Regions from separate parts of the Streptomyces sp. A2-16 genome, predicted to be linked through region 2. Evidence: riboswitches for the same ligand, from Rfam matches in the RefSeq annotation. Region 2 holds a riboswitch; the other holds the start of a gene.
What was found. Region 2 has a riboswitch for glycine ahead of gcvP (aminomethyl-transferring glycine dehydrogenase). Riboswitches for the same ligand answer to the same signal wherever they lie in the genome.
Positions count from the first base shown of each region.

Region 1: linked by a shared signal. The riboswitch ahead of gcvT (glycine cleavage system aminomethyltransferase GcvT) and the one ahead of gcvP (aminomethyl-transferring glycine dehydrogenase) in region 2 are both predicted to bind glycine.

Region 1 is NZ_CP063808.1:1,765,405-1,772,310, forward strand. It holds gene IOD14_RS08205 (L-serine ammonia-lyase) at 1-446, opposite strand, end outside; gene glyA (serine hydroxymethyltransferase) at 505-1,770, opposite strand; gene gcvH (glycine cleavage system protein GcvH) at 1,785-2,162, opposite strand; gene gcvT (glycine cleavage system aminomethyltransferase GcvT) at 2,261-3,379, opposite strand; glycine riboswitch at 3,533-3,629, opposite strand; gene IOD14_RS08225 (AAA family ATPase) at 3,824-4,492, shown strand; gene IOD14_RS08230 (enhanced serine sensitivity protein SseB) at 4,605-5,399, shown strand; gene IOD14_RS08235 (enhanced serine sensitivity protein SseB C-terminal domain-containing protein) at 5,539-6,333, shown strand; gene IOD14_RS08240 (ABC transporter permease) at 6,668-6,906, shown strand, end outside.
Region 2 is NZ_CP063808.1:6,526,770-6,533,675, reverse strand. It holds gene IOD14_RS29340 (MerR family transcriptional regulator) at 1-3, shown strand, start outside; gene IOD14_RS29335 (bifunctional nuclease family protein) at 81-554, shown strand; gene IOD14_RS29330 (MerR family transcriptional regulator) at 818-1,477, shown strand; gene IOD14_RS29325 (DNA polymerase IV) at 1,536-2,894, shown strand; gene IOD14_RS29320 (PRC-barrel domain-containing protein) at 2,972-3,349, opposite strand; glycine riboswitch at 3,473-3,568, shown strand; gene gcvP (aminomethyl-transferring glycine dehydrogenase) at 3,743-6,628, shown strand; gene IOD14_RS29310 (TOBE domain-containing protein) at 6,678-6,906, opposite strand, start outside.

The DNA.
Region 1 (6,906 bases), 4.8 Mb from region 2:
CCGACCGAGTAGTACGTCTTGGACAGCAGTTCCTCGCCCGAGGCGTCGTACGCCCACACGGTCATGCCGTTCGCGTGGTACGGAAGGGCCTTGCGGCGGTGCAGCACCAGGTCGTCGTCGAAGGAGAACGGGATCTGGTGCTCACCGAGCAGCTTCAGGACCCCGGCGGCCTTGATCGCCGCCACCCGGTCGTCCGCGTTCTCCACGTCCACCGTGCGCGGGGAGGCGCCCTCCAGGCCCAGCAGAACCGCCTTCGGGGTGCCGTGGCCGTGGCCGGTCGCGCCCAGGGAGCCGTACAGCTCGCAGCGGACGGAGGCGACCGACGGCAGCAGGTCCTCGTTGCGCAGGCGGCGCGCGAACATACGGGCGGCGCGCATCGGGCCGACCGTGTGGGAGCTCGACGGGCCGATGCCTATCGAGAACAGGTCGAAGACCGAGATGGCCACGGGAACTCCTTCACCAAGGGCGGGGGGCACACGTCGTCGGGTGCCCCCCACCGTGGAACTACTTGTTCAGGCCGGGGTACAGCGGGTGCTTGTCGGCAAGGGCCTTGACCCGGGCCTTCAGCGACTCCACGTCGTACGACGGCTTCAGGGCCTCGGCGATCACGTCCGCGACCTCGGCGAAGTCCTCGGCCGTGAAGCCGCGGGTGGCCAGGGCGGGTGTGCCGATCCGCAGGCCCGACGTCACCATCGGCGGGCGCGGGTCGTTCGGGACGGCGTTGCGGTTGACCGTGATGCCGACCTCGTGGAGACGGTCCTCGGCCTGCTTGCCGTCCAGCTCGGACTCGCGCAGGTCGACGAGGATCAGGTGCACGTCGGTGCCGCCGGAGAGCACGTCGACCCCGGCCTCCCGGGCGTCGTCGGCCGTCAGACGCTCGGCGAGGATGCGCGCACCCTCCACCGTACGCCGCTGGCGCTCCTTGAACTCCTCGCCCGCCGCCACCTTGAAGGACACCGCCTTCGCCGCGATCACGTGCTCCAGGGGACCGCCCTGGAAGCCCGGGAAGACGGAGGAGTTCAGCTTCTTCGCGAACTCCTGCCTGGCGAGGATGATGCCGCCGCGCGGGCCGCCCAGCGTCTTGTGGGTGGTGGAGGTGACCACGTCGGCGTACGGCACCGGGTTCTGGTGCAGCCCCGCGGCCACGAGACCGGCGAAGTGGGCCATGTCGACCCACAGGTACGCCTCGACCTCGTCGGCGATCCGGCGGAACTCCGCGAAGTCCAGCTGCCGCGGATAGGCGGACCAGCCCGCGATGATCACCTTGGGGCGGTGCTCCTTGGCGAGCTTCTCCAGCTCGGCCATGTCGACCAGACCGGTGACCGGGTCCACGTGGTAGGCGACCACGTCGAACTGCTTGCCGGAGAAGTTCAGCCGCATTCCGTGGGTCAGGTGACCGCCGTGCGCGAGGTCCAGGCCCAGGATCGTGTCGCCGGGCTGGGCCAGCGCGAACAGGGCGGCCTGGTTCGCGGAGGCACCGGAGTGGGGCTGCACATTGGCGTACTCGGCGCCGAACAGCTCCTTGAGCCGGTCGATCGCGATCTGCTCGGCCACGTCGACGTGCTCGCAGCCGCCGTAGTAGCGGCGGCCCGGGTAGCCCTCGGCGTACTTGTTGGTGAGGACCGAGCCCTGCGCCTCCATGACCGCGAGCGGAGCGAAGTTCTCCGAGGCGATCATCTCGAGGGTTGACTGCTGCCTGACCAGCTCGGCGTCGACCGCGGCGGCGATCTCAGGGTCGAGCTCGTGCAGGGGCGTGTTCAGTGCGGACATCAGGTGCGGACTCCTCAGCCGGCGGAAAAGGCGGTGTACTCGTCGGCGGAGAGCAGGTCGGCCGGCTCCTCCGAGACGCGTACCTTGAACAGCCAGCCGCCCTCGAAGGGGGCGGAGTTCACCAGTGCCGGGTCGCTGACGACGTCCTCGTTGACCTCGGTGACCTCACCGGAGACGGGGGAGTACAGGTCGCTGACCGACTTGGTCGACTCCAGCTCGCCGCAGGTCTCGCCCGCGGTCACCGTGTCACCGACCTCCGGGAGCTGCACGAAGACGACATCGCCGAGGGCGTTGGCCGCGTGCTCCGTGATGCCGACCGTCGAGACGCCGTCCTCGGCGCCCGACAGCCACTCGTGCTCCTTGCTGTAGCGCAGCTGCTGGGGGTTGCTCATGGCCTGAATTCTCCTGTACGCGGGGGAGTGCTGGTGAATGGGGGACTGCGGAAGGCGTGCGTGAGCAGCGACTCTGTGCCCAGCATCACCTACGACGGCTACTTCTGGCGCTTGTAGAACGGCAGCGCCACGACCTCGTACGGCTCGTGGCTGCCCCGGATGTCCACACCGACACCGGCCGTGCCCGGTGTGGCGTGGGCGGGGTCGACGTACGCCATGGCGATCGGCTTGCCCAGCGTGGGCGAGGGGGCGCCGGAGGTGACCTCGCCGACCACCTCGCCGTCGGCGACGACCGCGTACCCGGCACGCGGCACGCGACGCCCCTCGGCGACCAGGCCGACGAGGACGCGCGGCGGCTCGTGGTTCGCGTTCTCCGCGGCCTCACGCAGGGCCGCGCGGCCCACGAAGTCGCCCTCCTTCTCGAACTTCACGACCCGCCCGAGGCCCGCGTCGAAGGGCGTCAGCTCCCGCGAGAGCTCGTGCCCGTACAGCGGCATGCCCGCCTCCAGGCGCAGGGTGTCCCGGCAGGACAGTCCGCAGGGGACGAGTCCGACGCCCTCGCCCGCCTTGGTCAGCGCCTGCCACAGCTCCACCGCGTGCTCCGGCTTCACGAAGAGTTCGAAGCCGTCCTCCCCGGTGTACCCGGTGCGCGCGATCAGCGCGGGCACCCCGGCGACCGTGCCCGGCAGACCGGCGTAGTACTTCAGCCCGTCCAGGTCGGCGTCGGTCAGGGACGCGAGGATCCCGGGGGACTCCGGACCCTGTACGGCGATCAGGGCGTAGGCGTCCCGGTCGTCGCGCACCTCGGCGTCGAAGCCGGCCGCGCGCTCGGTCAGGGCGTCGAGGACGACCTGGGCGTTGGAGGCGTTGGCGACGACCATGTACTCGGTGTCGGCGAGACGGTAGACGATCAGGTCGTCCAGGATGCCGCCGTCGGCCTGGCAGATCATGGTGTAGCGGGCGCGGCCCACGCCGACGGAGGCGATGTTGCCGACGAGGGCGAAGTTCAGCAGCTGGGCGGCCTGCGGTCCGGTCACGGTGATCTCGCCCATGTGGGAGAGGTCGAAGAGCCCGGCCCTCGTGCGCACCGCGTTGTGCTCGTCGCGCTCGGAGCCGTACCGCAGGGGCATGTCCCAGCCGGCGAAGTCGGTCATCGTCGCACCGAGGGAGCGATGCAGGGCATCGAGCGCGGTGAGACGGAGTTCAGAACTGCTCATCGGACGGTCGTCTCCAAGGATCCCAGGACATGGGTATGACGGGCGAGGTATTCCTCCCCATCTGTCATCGGAACCTGAGAGGTTCGCCATGAAGACATGGCTTGCACCTTGGGTGGGGCCGCCTCGGGTGGGCGGCCCGCTTTTCAGATGTGCCTCGCCCGCGCGGTAACGGGGCCTGAGAGATTCAAGGGAGGGACTTGCTCCTTCGGCGCCCGGGTACACGTACCCAGGACTCTCCCGCGCGGATTCAAGCGGCCGGTATGCAGTTGGCGCGGACATCATTGCACGCATCGGACGCCGACGGCAGGGCCGCACCCGACCGCCCCTCGACCCTTCCTTCTTGTAACCGGCTTGTGGCGGTACGAGTACAGAAACGCGAGAGATCGTCCATTACCTTCTCTTTACGCTCGGTGGGGAGGGGAACCCTTACCCCGGAGGAGGACGATGACGGTGAACAGGACCACGGCGTACGCGGCGACCTCGGCCCTCGCGCTGCCCGAGCAGCCCGCGGCCCCGGCCGTCGAGGCCCGCGGCGCCCGCCCGGTCGTCCGTGACCTGCGCGACCGCGCGGGCCACGGTCCGCGCGCCCTGCTCTTCGGCCCCAAGGACCTCGTCGTCATCACCGGTCTGCCGGGCAGCGGCAAGTCCACGCTGATGAAGCGTGCCGTCAGCGGAATCCGGATCGACTCCCAGGACACCCGCGACCGCTGGGACGCCCGGCTGTCCCGTGTGCTGCCGTACGCCGTCTACCGCCCCTGGGTCCGGTTCGCGCACTACGCCGGCCTGCGCCGCGCCCTGCGCTCCGGCGAGGGAGTCGTGGTGCACGACTGCGGGACCCAGGCCTGGGTGCGGGGCTGGCTGGCCCGCGAGGCCCGGCGCCGGGGCGGCACCCTGCATCTGCTGCTGCTCGACGTCACCGCGGACACCGCTCTCGAGGGCCAGCGCGAGCGAGGCCGGGGCGTCTCGCGGTACGCCTTCCTGCGGCACCGGGGGGCGGCCTCCCGGCTGATCCGCTCGGTGGAGCGCGGTGACCTGCCCCAGGGCTGCGGTTCGGCGGTGCTGATCGACCGGGACGCGGCGGACGTGCTGCGGCGGATCGGGTTCACGGGCTGAGGCGCGTGGGCTTCTTGGGCCGAGCGGGGCGGAGCGGGGCCGAGCCGGTCATGGGCCGCACCCGCTAGCCTTCAGCCACATCAGTAGCGGTTCACAGCAGGCGGTCAGACAGATGGACTTCCCGGCGGATCTTCCCGCGGACTTTCCAGGACAGGCGCACCCCCACCCCCCTTCGCACGGCGGATGGCCCGGCAACGAGCTGGAGGAGGTGCTCTCGGCCTCCCTCGGCATGCCCTCGGCGGGCGGCCGGATCATCGAGGTGCTCGGCCGCAGCTTCGTCTGGATCCCCCTGCCCAACGGGGGCGGTCCGCACAGCGGCCCCCTTGACCTGCCCACTCTGGAGATCCAGGGCCAGGCGTTCGTCCCGGTCTTCAGCTCCGAGGAGCAGTTCCGCCAGGTCGTCGGCTCGCACCTGTCGTACACCATCGCCCCGGCGGTGGAGTTCGCCCGCGGTCTGCCCCCGCACGTGGGCATCGCCGTGAACCCCGACGGAGTGGTCGGCGTCCCGCTGCCGCCCGCCGCGGTGGCCGACCTGTGCCGGGTCGGACGCACCCCGCTGGACGGCCCCAACACCGGCGGACGCGTCAAGCTGTACGAGCCCGACTGGCAGGACGACCCGGTCGACTTCCTCGCCACCGCGGCCGCGGAGTTCGCGGCGACGGGCGTGGTCCTCACCGCCCGCCGCTGCCTGGCCGCCATCGAGACGGCCGACCCGGTGATGTTCGTGGGCGTGGAACTCTCCCAGTGGGAGGGCGACCTGCGAACCCTGCCGATGGACGCCCTGGGCAGGGCCCTCGGCACGACCCCGGTGCGGTGGCCGGTCAACCTGGTCCTGCTGGACGTGGCGGACGACCCGGTGGGCCACTGGATGCGGGGACAGGTGCGCCCCTTCTACACGCAGGGCTAGCCGAACTCACCCTGGGCCGCGGGGAACTGCGCGAGGAGTCGCGGCCGACCCGCACCCGCCGACATCGCACAGGTCCCGAGCTCGTGGGCGCTTAAGCTGGTTTCATACTCGGGGAACTTTCAAGAAGGGGCGATACGACGTGAGCGCCAGCGGCACCGCGACCGGCACGGTCGAGCACATGCTGCGCCAGGTGACCCCCGGGCGCTACGACGCCTACGAGGCATTGCTGCGCGCCCTCGCGACCCCGAACAACGGCCAGATCTGGATGCTCCTGTGGCACGGCCAGTCCGGCTCCCCGGACGCCCAGTACGGAAACATGGAGGTCGACGGCTACGGCTACGCCCCCTGCGTGACCTCGGCCCAGGAGCTGAGCGCCAGTGGCTGGAACCGTTCGTACGAAGTGGCCGACGCCATCGACGTGGCCCGCACCCTCTACCCCGACCACTTCGGCCTCTGGCTCAACCCGCACGCCCCCGGCGGCGGCGTCGGCATCCCCTGGCTCGATCTGCGCCGTATCGCGACCGGACTGGAGCGTCAGCCCGCGGGGCCGCTCAGGCTCTCGGAACCCGGCATCGAGATCCCCCAGTTCTACGCCCTGCTCGTGCAGAACGCCCACCGCACCCCGGCGGTCCGCTCGCTGCGCCGCGCCTGGGTGCAGCCGGCGCTCGGGGCGCCGTATCTCGCCATCGGCCTGGATGTGTACGACACCAGCCCCTCGGCGGTGGACTCGGTGCGCGCGATGATGCAGCAGTCCATCGGCGCGGTCCCGGACGGACTGCCGGTGTCGACGGTCGCGATGTCCGACGAGTACGACCCGGTGGCGCTGTGGATGCGTGCCGGTGCCCGTCCGTTCTACGACCGTGAGGCCCACGGATCTCCCGCTCAGGCACCGGCGGCCGGGTACGGCTACCCGCCCGTCCGTGGTGGTTACTGAGAGCAATGACACCCGTTCGGCTCGTTTGCGTAACAGCCACGTTTCTTCGCGCGTAGATAGCGGCGGATCATCGCGAATGTCGCCTATTGTGCCGTTCTGTCCCAACTGACATGTGTCCGGGGGGCGTTACCCGCTGTTCGGATAACGGAATCCCTCTTACTGCATCACGGTTACGCATACTTTCTTCGCCAGGCCTGGCGGGTGATCGCAGCGAAGCTGAAGACTCCCCAGGCAGACGCAGGATCGGACGTTCCTGTGAACTGAGCAAGTCGACAAAGCCGTAATCCACGGCAGGTGTAGGCCGGTCACCACCGGCGAGAGGGGTCGGGTCACTGTGACCGCACCGATCGAGACCACCGGGGCGCAGGCCGAGGCGCAGCCGGAGGCTGTCCTCGCCGGCGCCGGCAAGGGGCAGATCGAGGGCCGTTCCCTGGGGCAGATCGCCTGGTCCCGGTTCAAGAAGGACAAGGTGGCGGTCGCCGGCGGTGTGATCGTCATCCTGCTGATCCTGGTCGCGGTGCTCTCCCGTCCCATCCAGGCCATGTTCGGGCTGGACCCGAACGCCCTGCACCA
Region 2 (6,906 bases):
TGAGGGCGGCCGGTACAGGAACTGCCACCCGTTTCCTGCCCGACTACCCAAACGTCCCGGGCACGGCCTAGGGTTGCTGTGTGAACGAGCTCGATGTCGTAGGTGTCCGGGTCGAAATGCCCTCCAACCAACCGATCGTGCTTCTGCGTGAAGTGGGAGGCGACCGCTACCTCCCCATCTGGATCGGGCCGGGGGAGGCGACCGCGATCGCCTTCGCACAGCAGGGCATGGCCCCCGCACGACCGCTGACCCACGACCTGTTCAAGGACGTGCTGGAGGCGGTCGGCCAGGAGCTCACCGAAGTGCGCATCACGGACCTGCGTGAGGGCGTCTTCTATGCCGAGCTGGTCTTCGCCAGCGGGGTCGAGGTGAGCGCGCGGCCGTCCGACGCCATAGCGCTGGCGCTGCGCACCGGGACGCCGATCTACGGCAGCGACGGAGTGCTCGACGACGCCGGAATCGCGATTCCGGACGAGCAGGAGGACGAAGTGGAGAAGTTCCGCGAGTTCCTCGACCAGATCTCCCCCGAGGACTTCGGCACCAGCAGTCAGTGAGCAAACCGCGGCCGATCCGGCGGATCAGTGATCCGTGACGGGTCGGCCGTGTCCGGTCCTCACTGAAATGCTGGCATTTGCCACCGGCGCGTGAGAGCGTCGTGCGGCCCGCTCGGAGCGCATTCGGCTAGCCTTTCCCCGCGGTGGGGTACGGGAAACCACTCCTAGGGTGATTATCACTCGGCGTGCCGAGTGTGGCGATCGTTGACGCACCCCTGGTGACTGCCTACCGTCGAGAAGGCAGGTCAAGGACGGAGGTCGGCGTGAGAAGCAGCGGCGACGGTACGGCTGGGGGTGCCCCCGGACGGAGTCTCGGGGCGAGCGGCCCGTACCCGCTTCACGGCAGCCCGTTTCAGGGCAGCGCGGCCGATCACGTTCCGCAGCGACCGGCGGCCGTGCCGAGCAGCGGAGGGGCGACGTCCATGACGTCCGAGCAGATCGGCTATCGCGGGCCTACGGCATGTGCGGCGGCCGGCATCACCTACCGGCAACTCGACTACTGGGCACGCACCGGCCTCGTCGAGCCGAGCGTGCGGCCCGCCCACGGGTCGGGGACCCAGCGGCTCTACAGCTTCCGGGACGTCGTCGTCCTGAAGATCGTCAAGCGGTTCCTCGACACGGGTGTGTCGCTGCAGAACATCCGCACCACGGTCCAGCACCTGCGGGAGCGCGGTTTCCAGGATCTGGAGCGCATGACGCTCATGAGCGACGGTGCCACGGTCTACGAGTGCACCTCGCCCGACGAGGTCCACGCGCTGCTCCAGGGCGGCCAGGGAGTCTTCGGGATCGCCGTGGGTGTCGTGTGGCGGGACGTCGAGAGCGCCCTTTCGCAGCTGCACGGGGAGCGCATCGACACCGGGGAGACGCTCGTCGGGCACAACCCTGCGGACGAGCTGGCCAGGCGCCGCAACCGGGCGGTCTGAAGCCTGTCCCGCCGTCTCGGGCGGGGCATTGTCAGTGGCGTAGGGCAGCATCGGACATGTGAGAAAAGCGCCCACGATCCTGCATCTCGACATGGATGCCTTCTACGCCTCGGCGGAGCAGGCGTCCAAGCCGAGTCTGCGTGGGAAGGCCGTCGTCGTGGGCGGGCTGGGGCCGCGGGGTGTGGTGGCCACCGCGTCCTACGAGGCCCGGGTGTTCGGGGTGCACTCGGCGATGCCCATGGGCCAGGCGAGACGGCTCGCGCCGAACGCCGCGTATCTCGTGCCGCGCTTCGGGTTCTACAAGGCGATCAGCGAGCAGGTGATGGGTCTGCTGCGGGAGCTCTCACCCCTGGTGGAGCCGCTCAGCCTGGACGAGGCGTTCGTGGACCTGGAGGCCGGTGGAACGGCCTGGGACGAGGCGTCGGCGCGGCTGGCCGGGGCGAAGCTGCGGGCCGACATACGGGCCGTCACGGGGCTCACCGGATCGGTGGGGCTCGCCGCGTCCAAGATGCTCGCGAAGATCGCCTCCGAGCAGGCCAAGCCGGACGGGCTGGTGGTGATCGAGCCGGGGACCGAGCGGGCGATGCTCGGGCCGATGTCGGTGCGGACCCTGCCGGGGGTGGGGCCGGCGACCGGGGACCATCTGCGCCGGGCCGGGATCCACACGGTCGACGAGATCGTCGAGGCGGGGGAGGACGAACTCGTACGGCTGCTCGGGAAGGCGCACGGGCACGGGCTGTACGCCATGGCGCTGGCGCGGGACGAGCGGGCCGTGGTGGCGGAGCGGGAGACGAAGTCGGTGTCGGTGGAGGACACGTACGACGTGGACATCCATGACCGGGTTCGGGTGGGGCTCGAGGTGCAGCGGCTGGCGGACCGGTGTGTGCGGCGGTTGCGGGGGGCCGGGTTGTCGGGGCGGACGATCGTGCTGAAGGTGCGACGGTACGACTTCTCGACGTTGACGCGGTCCGAGACGTTGCGGGGGCCCACGGACGACCCCGCGGTGGTGCGGGAGGCCGCCTTGCGGCTGCTGGAGGGGGTGGATTCCACGGGGGGTGTGCGGTTGCTGGGGGTGGGGGTTTCCGGGCTTGCCGACTTCACTCAGGAGGACCTGTTCGCCCAGGCCGCGGGGGAGGGAGTGACCGACGCGGTCGAGGAGGTGGGCGATGACGTCCCGGCCGAGGAGCGGGACGTGGTGGTCGAGCGGCGGTGGGTGGCCGGGCATGACGTGCGGCATGCCGAGTACGGGCACGGGTGGGTGCAGGGGAGCGGGCTGGGGCGGGTGACCGTGCGGTTCGAGACGCCGGACTCCGAGCCGGGGCGGGTGCGGACGTTTCCCGTCGACGATCCTCGGCTGGAGCCGGCTGAGCCGTTGCCGTTGGTCGAGGCGTTGGGTTCCCACCCGCAGCACTCATGACCGTTTCGTTGTCGGGTTGGTTCTGATGGGCGCGAGGTACGAGCTGTTCGAGGAGGACGACTTCACGTGGGCCTTGGTCAGGCCTCTATGTCCTCCGTGCCTGCCAGCTTGCCGAAGTTTCGGTCCGGGAGTGGGGGTGGGGCTGCTACGTCGAGGCCGTAGTGGTGGTAGAGCTGGAGTTCCTGGTCGGGGGAGAGGTGGCGGCCCACGCCGAAGTCGGGGGCGTCCTTGATGAGGGCGCGGTCGAAGGGGACGTGCAGGGTGCCCTCGACCAGTTCGCTCGGCTCGAGGGGGACGAAGGCGTCCCGGGAGAAGAGACCGGTGCGTATCGCGGCCCACTCCGGCACACCGGTCGCGTCGTCGAGGTAGACCTCGTCGATGGTGCCGATCTTGGTGCCGTTGCGGTCGAACGCCTTGCGGCCGATCAGGTTGCGCGGATCGATGTCGGTCTGCACGGGCCCTCCACTTGGTCGCAACTCATCCGAAGCGGTCGTAAGCACTACGAAAGAGCACATCGGGGTGTGCGGCCACTCGAAGACTCGTGCGTTGACCTCGCTGGTAGGCTTGCCAGCGGCTGCTGACCCCGTGCGGGAGAGTCCTCCAGACATCATCGGAGGCGCCGAAGGAGCAAATCCTCCCCGGAATCTCTCAGGCTCACGTACCGCATGGACGAGGTCACTCTGGAAAGCAGAGCGGGTGTCGACGGCTTCCGCTCTCACCGACGGTGAAAGCCGGCGACCCTCGGGCGCCGGTGAAGCTCTCAGGTTGAGATGACAGAGGGGGAGGCCGTCGGGGTACCCGCGCCGGGGTATCCCTCGAAGGTCGTGTCAGACCAGGAGGCCTCCGCAATGACCGCCCATCGCATTCCGCTCTCCGAGCTCGAACAGGGGATTCCCTTCGAGCAGCGTCACATCGGCCCTGATCATGAGGCTCGGGCCAAGATGCTCGCGCAGGTCGGCTACGGCTCGCTGGACGAGCTGACCGCCGCCGCCGTACCGGATGTGATCAAGAACGCCGATGCGCTGGAACTGCCCGGTGCGCGCACCGAGGCCGAGGTGCTGGCCGAGCTGCGGTCGCTGGCCGACCGGAACCAGGTGCTCGACTCCATGATCGGGCTCGGGTACTACGGCACCTTCACTCCGCCCGTCATCCTGCGCAACGTCATGGAGAACCCGGCCTGGTACACGGCCTACACGCCGTACCAGCCGGAGATCTCGCAGGGGCGGCTCGAAGCCCTGCTGAACTTCCAGACCATGGTCGCCGAGCTCACCGGGCTGCCGACCTCCGGCGCCTCGCTGCTCGACGAGGGCACCGCGGCGGCCGAGGCCATGTCCCTGTCCCGGCGCATGGGGAAGAACAAGAAGGGCCTCTTCCTCGTCGACGCCGACGTGCTGCCGCAGACCATCGCCGTGATCGAGACCCGCGCCGAGCCGACCGGGGTCGAGGTCGTGGTCACGGACCTGAGCCAGGGCATCCCGGCCGACATCGCCTCGCGGGAGATCAACGGGGTGCTCGTGCAGTACCCCGGCGCCTCCGGGGTCGTACGGGACATCAAGCCGCTGATCGACCAGGCTCATGAGCTCGGCGCGCTCGTGACCGTCGCCGCCGATCTGCTCGCGCTGACCTTGCTGAGGTCGCCGGGTGAGCTCGGGGCGGACATCGCGGTCGGGACCACGCAGCGGTTCGGTGTGCCGATGGGGTTCGGTGGGCCGCACGCCGGTTACATGGCCGTGCACGAGAAGTTCGCGCGGAGCCTGCCAGGGCGGCTCGTGGGCGTGTCCGTGGACGCCGACGGCAACAAGGCCTACCGGCTCGCGCTGCAGACGCGCGAGCAGCACATCCGCCGGGAGAAGGCGACCAGCAACATCTGCACCGCGCAGGTGCTGCTCGCCGTCATGGCCGGCATGTACGCCGTCTACCACGGGCCCGAGGGGCTCAAGGGCATCGCCCGGCGGACGCACCGGTACGCCAACCTCCTCGCGGCGGGACTCCGCGCCGGTGGGGTCGAGGTCGTGCACGGCTCCTACTTCGACACGCTGACCGTGCGGGTGCCGGCGAAGGCCGCCGAGATCGTCTCCGCGGCGCGGCGGAACGGCGTCAACCTGCACCTTGTCGACGCCGACCACGTGTCCTTCGCGTGCGACGAGACCACCGCGCGGGCCCAGGTGGCTGCCGTGTGGAACGCGTTCGGGGTCGAGGCCGACATCGAGGCGCTGGACGCGGCCACCGAGGAGGCGCTGCCGGACGCACTGCTGCGTGACGACGACTTCCTCACCCACCCCGTCTTCCACCAGCACCGCTCCGAGACCGCGATGCTGCGCTACCTGCGCCGGCTCGCCGACCGCGACTACGCGCTCGACCGCGGCATGATCCCGCTGGGCTCCTGCACGATGAAGCTCAACGCGACCACGGAGATGGAGCCGGTCACCTGGCCCGAGTTCGGGCAGCTGCACCCCTTCGCGCCCGCCGAGCAGGCGCAGGGCTATCTGACGCTGATCCGGGAGCTGGAGGAGCGGCTCGCCGAGGTCACCGGGTACGACAACGTGTCGCTTCAGCCGAACGCCGGGTCGCAGGGCGAGCTGGCCGGGCTGCTCGCCGTGCGCGGGTACCACCGGGCGAACGGTGACGAGCAGCGGACCGTGTGTCTGATTCCGTCGTCCGCGCACGGGACCAACGCCGCCAGTGCCGTGATGGCCGGCATGAAGGTCGTCGTCGTGAAGACCGCCGAGGACGGCGAGATCGACGTCGAGGACCTGCGGGCGAAGATCGAGCAGCACCGGGACGAGCTCGCCGTGCTGATGATCACGTACCCCTCGACGCACGGTGTGTTCGAGGAGCACGTCGCCGACATCTGCGCGCAGGTCCACGAGGCCGGCGGGCAGGTGTACGTCGACGGGGCCAACCTCAACGCGCTGGTGGGGCTGGCCAAGCCCGGGCACTTCGGCGGCGACGTCTCGCACCTGAACCTGCACAAGACCTTCTGCATCCCGCACGGCGGCGGTGGCCCGGGCGTCGGGCCGGTGGGTGTGCGGGCGCACCTGGCGCCGTATCTGCCGAACCATCCGATGCAGCCCGCGGCGGGCCCCGAGACGGGCGTGGGCCCGATCTCGGCCGCGCCCTGGGGTTCCGCGGGCATCCTGCCGATCTCCTGGGCGTACGTCCGGCTCATGGGCGGCGAGGGCCTCAAGCGGGCCACGCAGGTGGCGGTGCTCTCCGCCAACTACATCGCCAAGCGGCTGGAGCCCCACTACCCCGTGCTCTACACCGGTCCCGGCGGGCTGGTCGCGCACGAGTGCATCATCGATCTGCGGCCGCTGACCAAGGCGACCGGGGTGAGCGTCGACGACGTGGCCAAGCGGCTCATCGACTACGGCTTCCACGCGCCGACCATGTCGTTCCCGGTGGCCGGGACGCTGATGATCGAGCCGACGGAGTCCGAGGACCTGATCGAGCTCGACCGGTTCTGCGAGGCGATGATCGCCATTCGCGGGGAGATCGAGAAGGTCGGCACCGGGGAGTGGGCGGCCGAGGACAACCCGCTGCGGAACGCTCCGCACACCGCCGGGGCGCTCGGTGGGGAGTGGGAGCACGCGTACACGCGCGAGGAGGCCGTCTTCCCGGGCGGTGTCTCGGTCGCGGACAAGTACTGGCCGCCGGTGCGGCGGATCGACCAGGCGTACGGTGACCGGAACCTGGTGTGCTCGTGCCCGCCGTTGGACGCGTACGAGGACTGACCCGAGGCGATGAGGGCCCCGTTTCGGCGGGGCCCTTTTCCGTGTCGCGTCAGTCGGTCGCCAGTGACACCTCGGTCGACTTGACGAGGGCGACCACGGGGGTGCCGACGGTCAGGGCGAGGTCGGTCGCGGAGTCCGCGGTGATCGCGGAGGTGAGCTCGCCGCCCTCGATCGCGATCTTCACGGTGGCCATGGCGGCGCCGATGGTCACGGCGGTGACCGTGCCCGGGAGCTGGTTGCGGAGGGACACGCCCCGGACCGGGGCGGTGGCGAGGGAG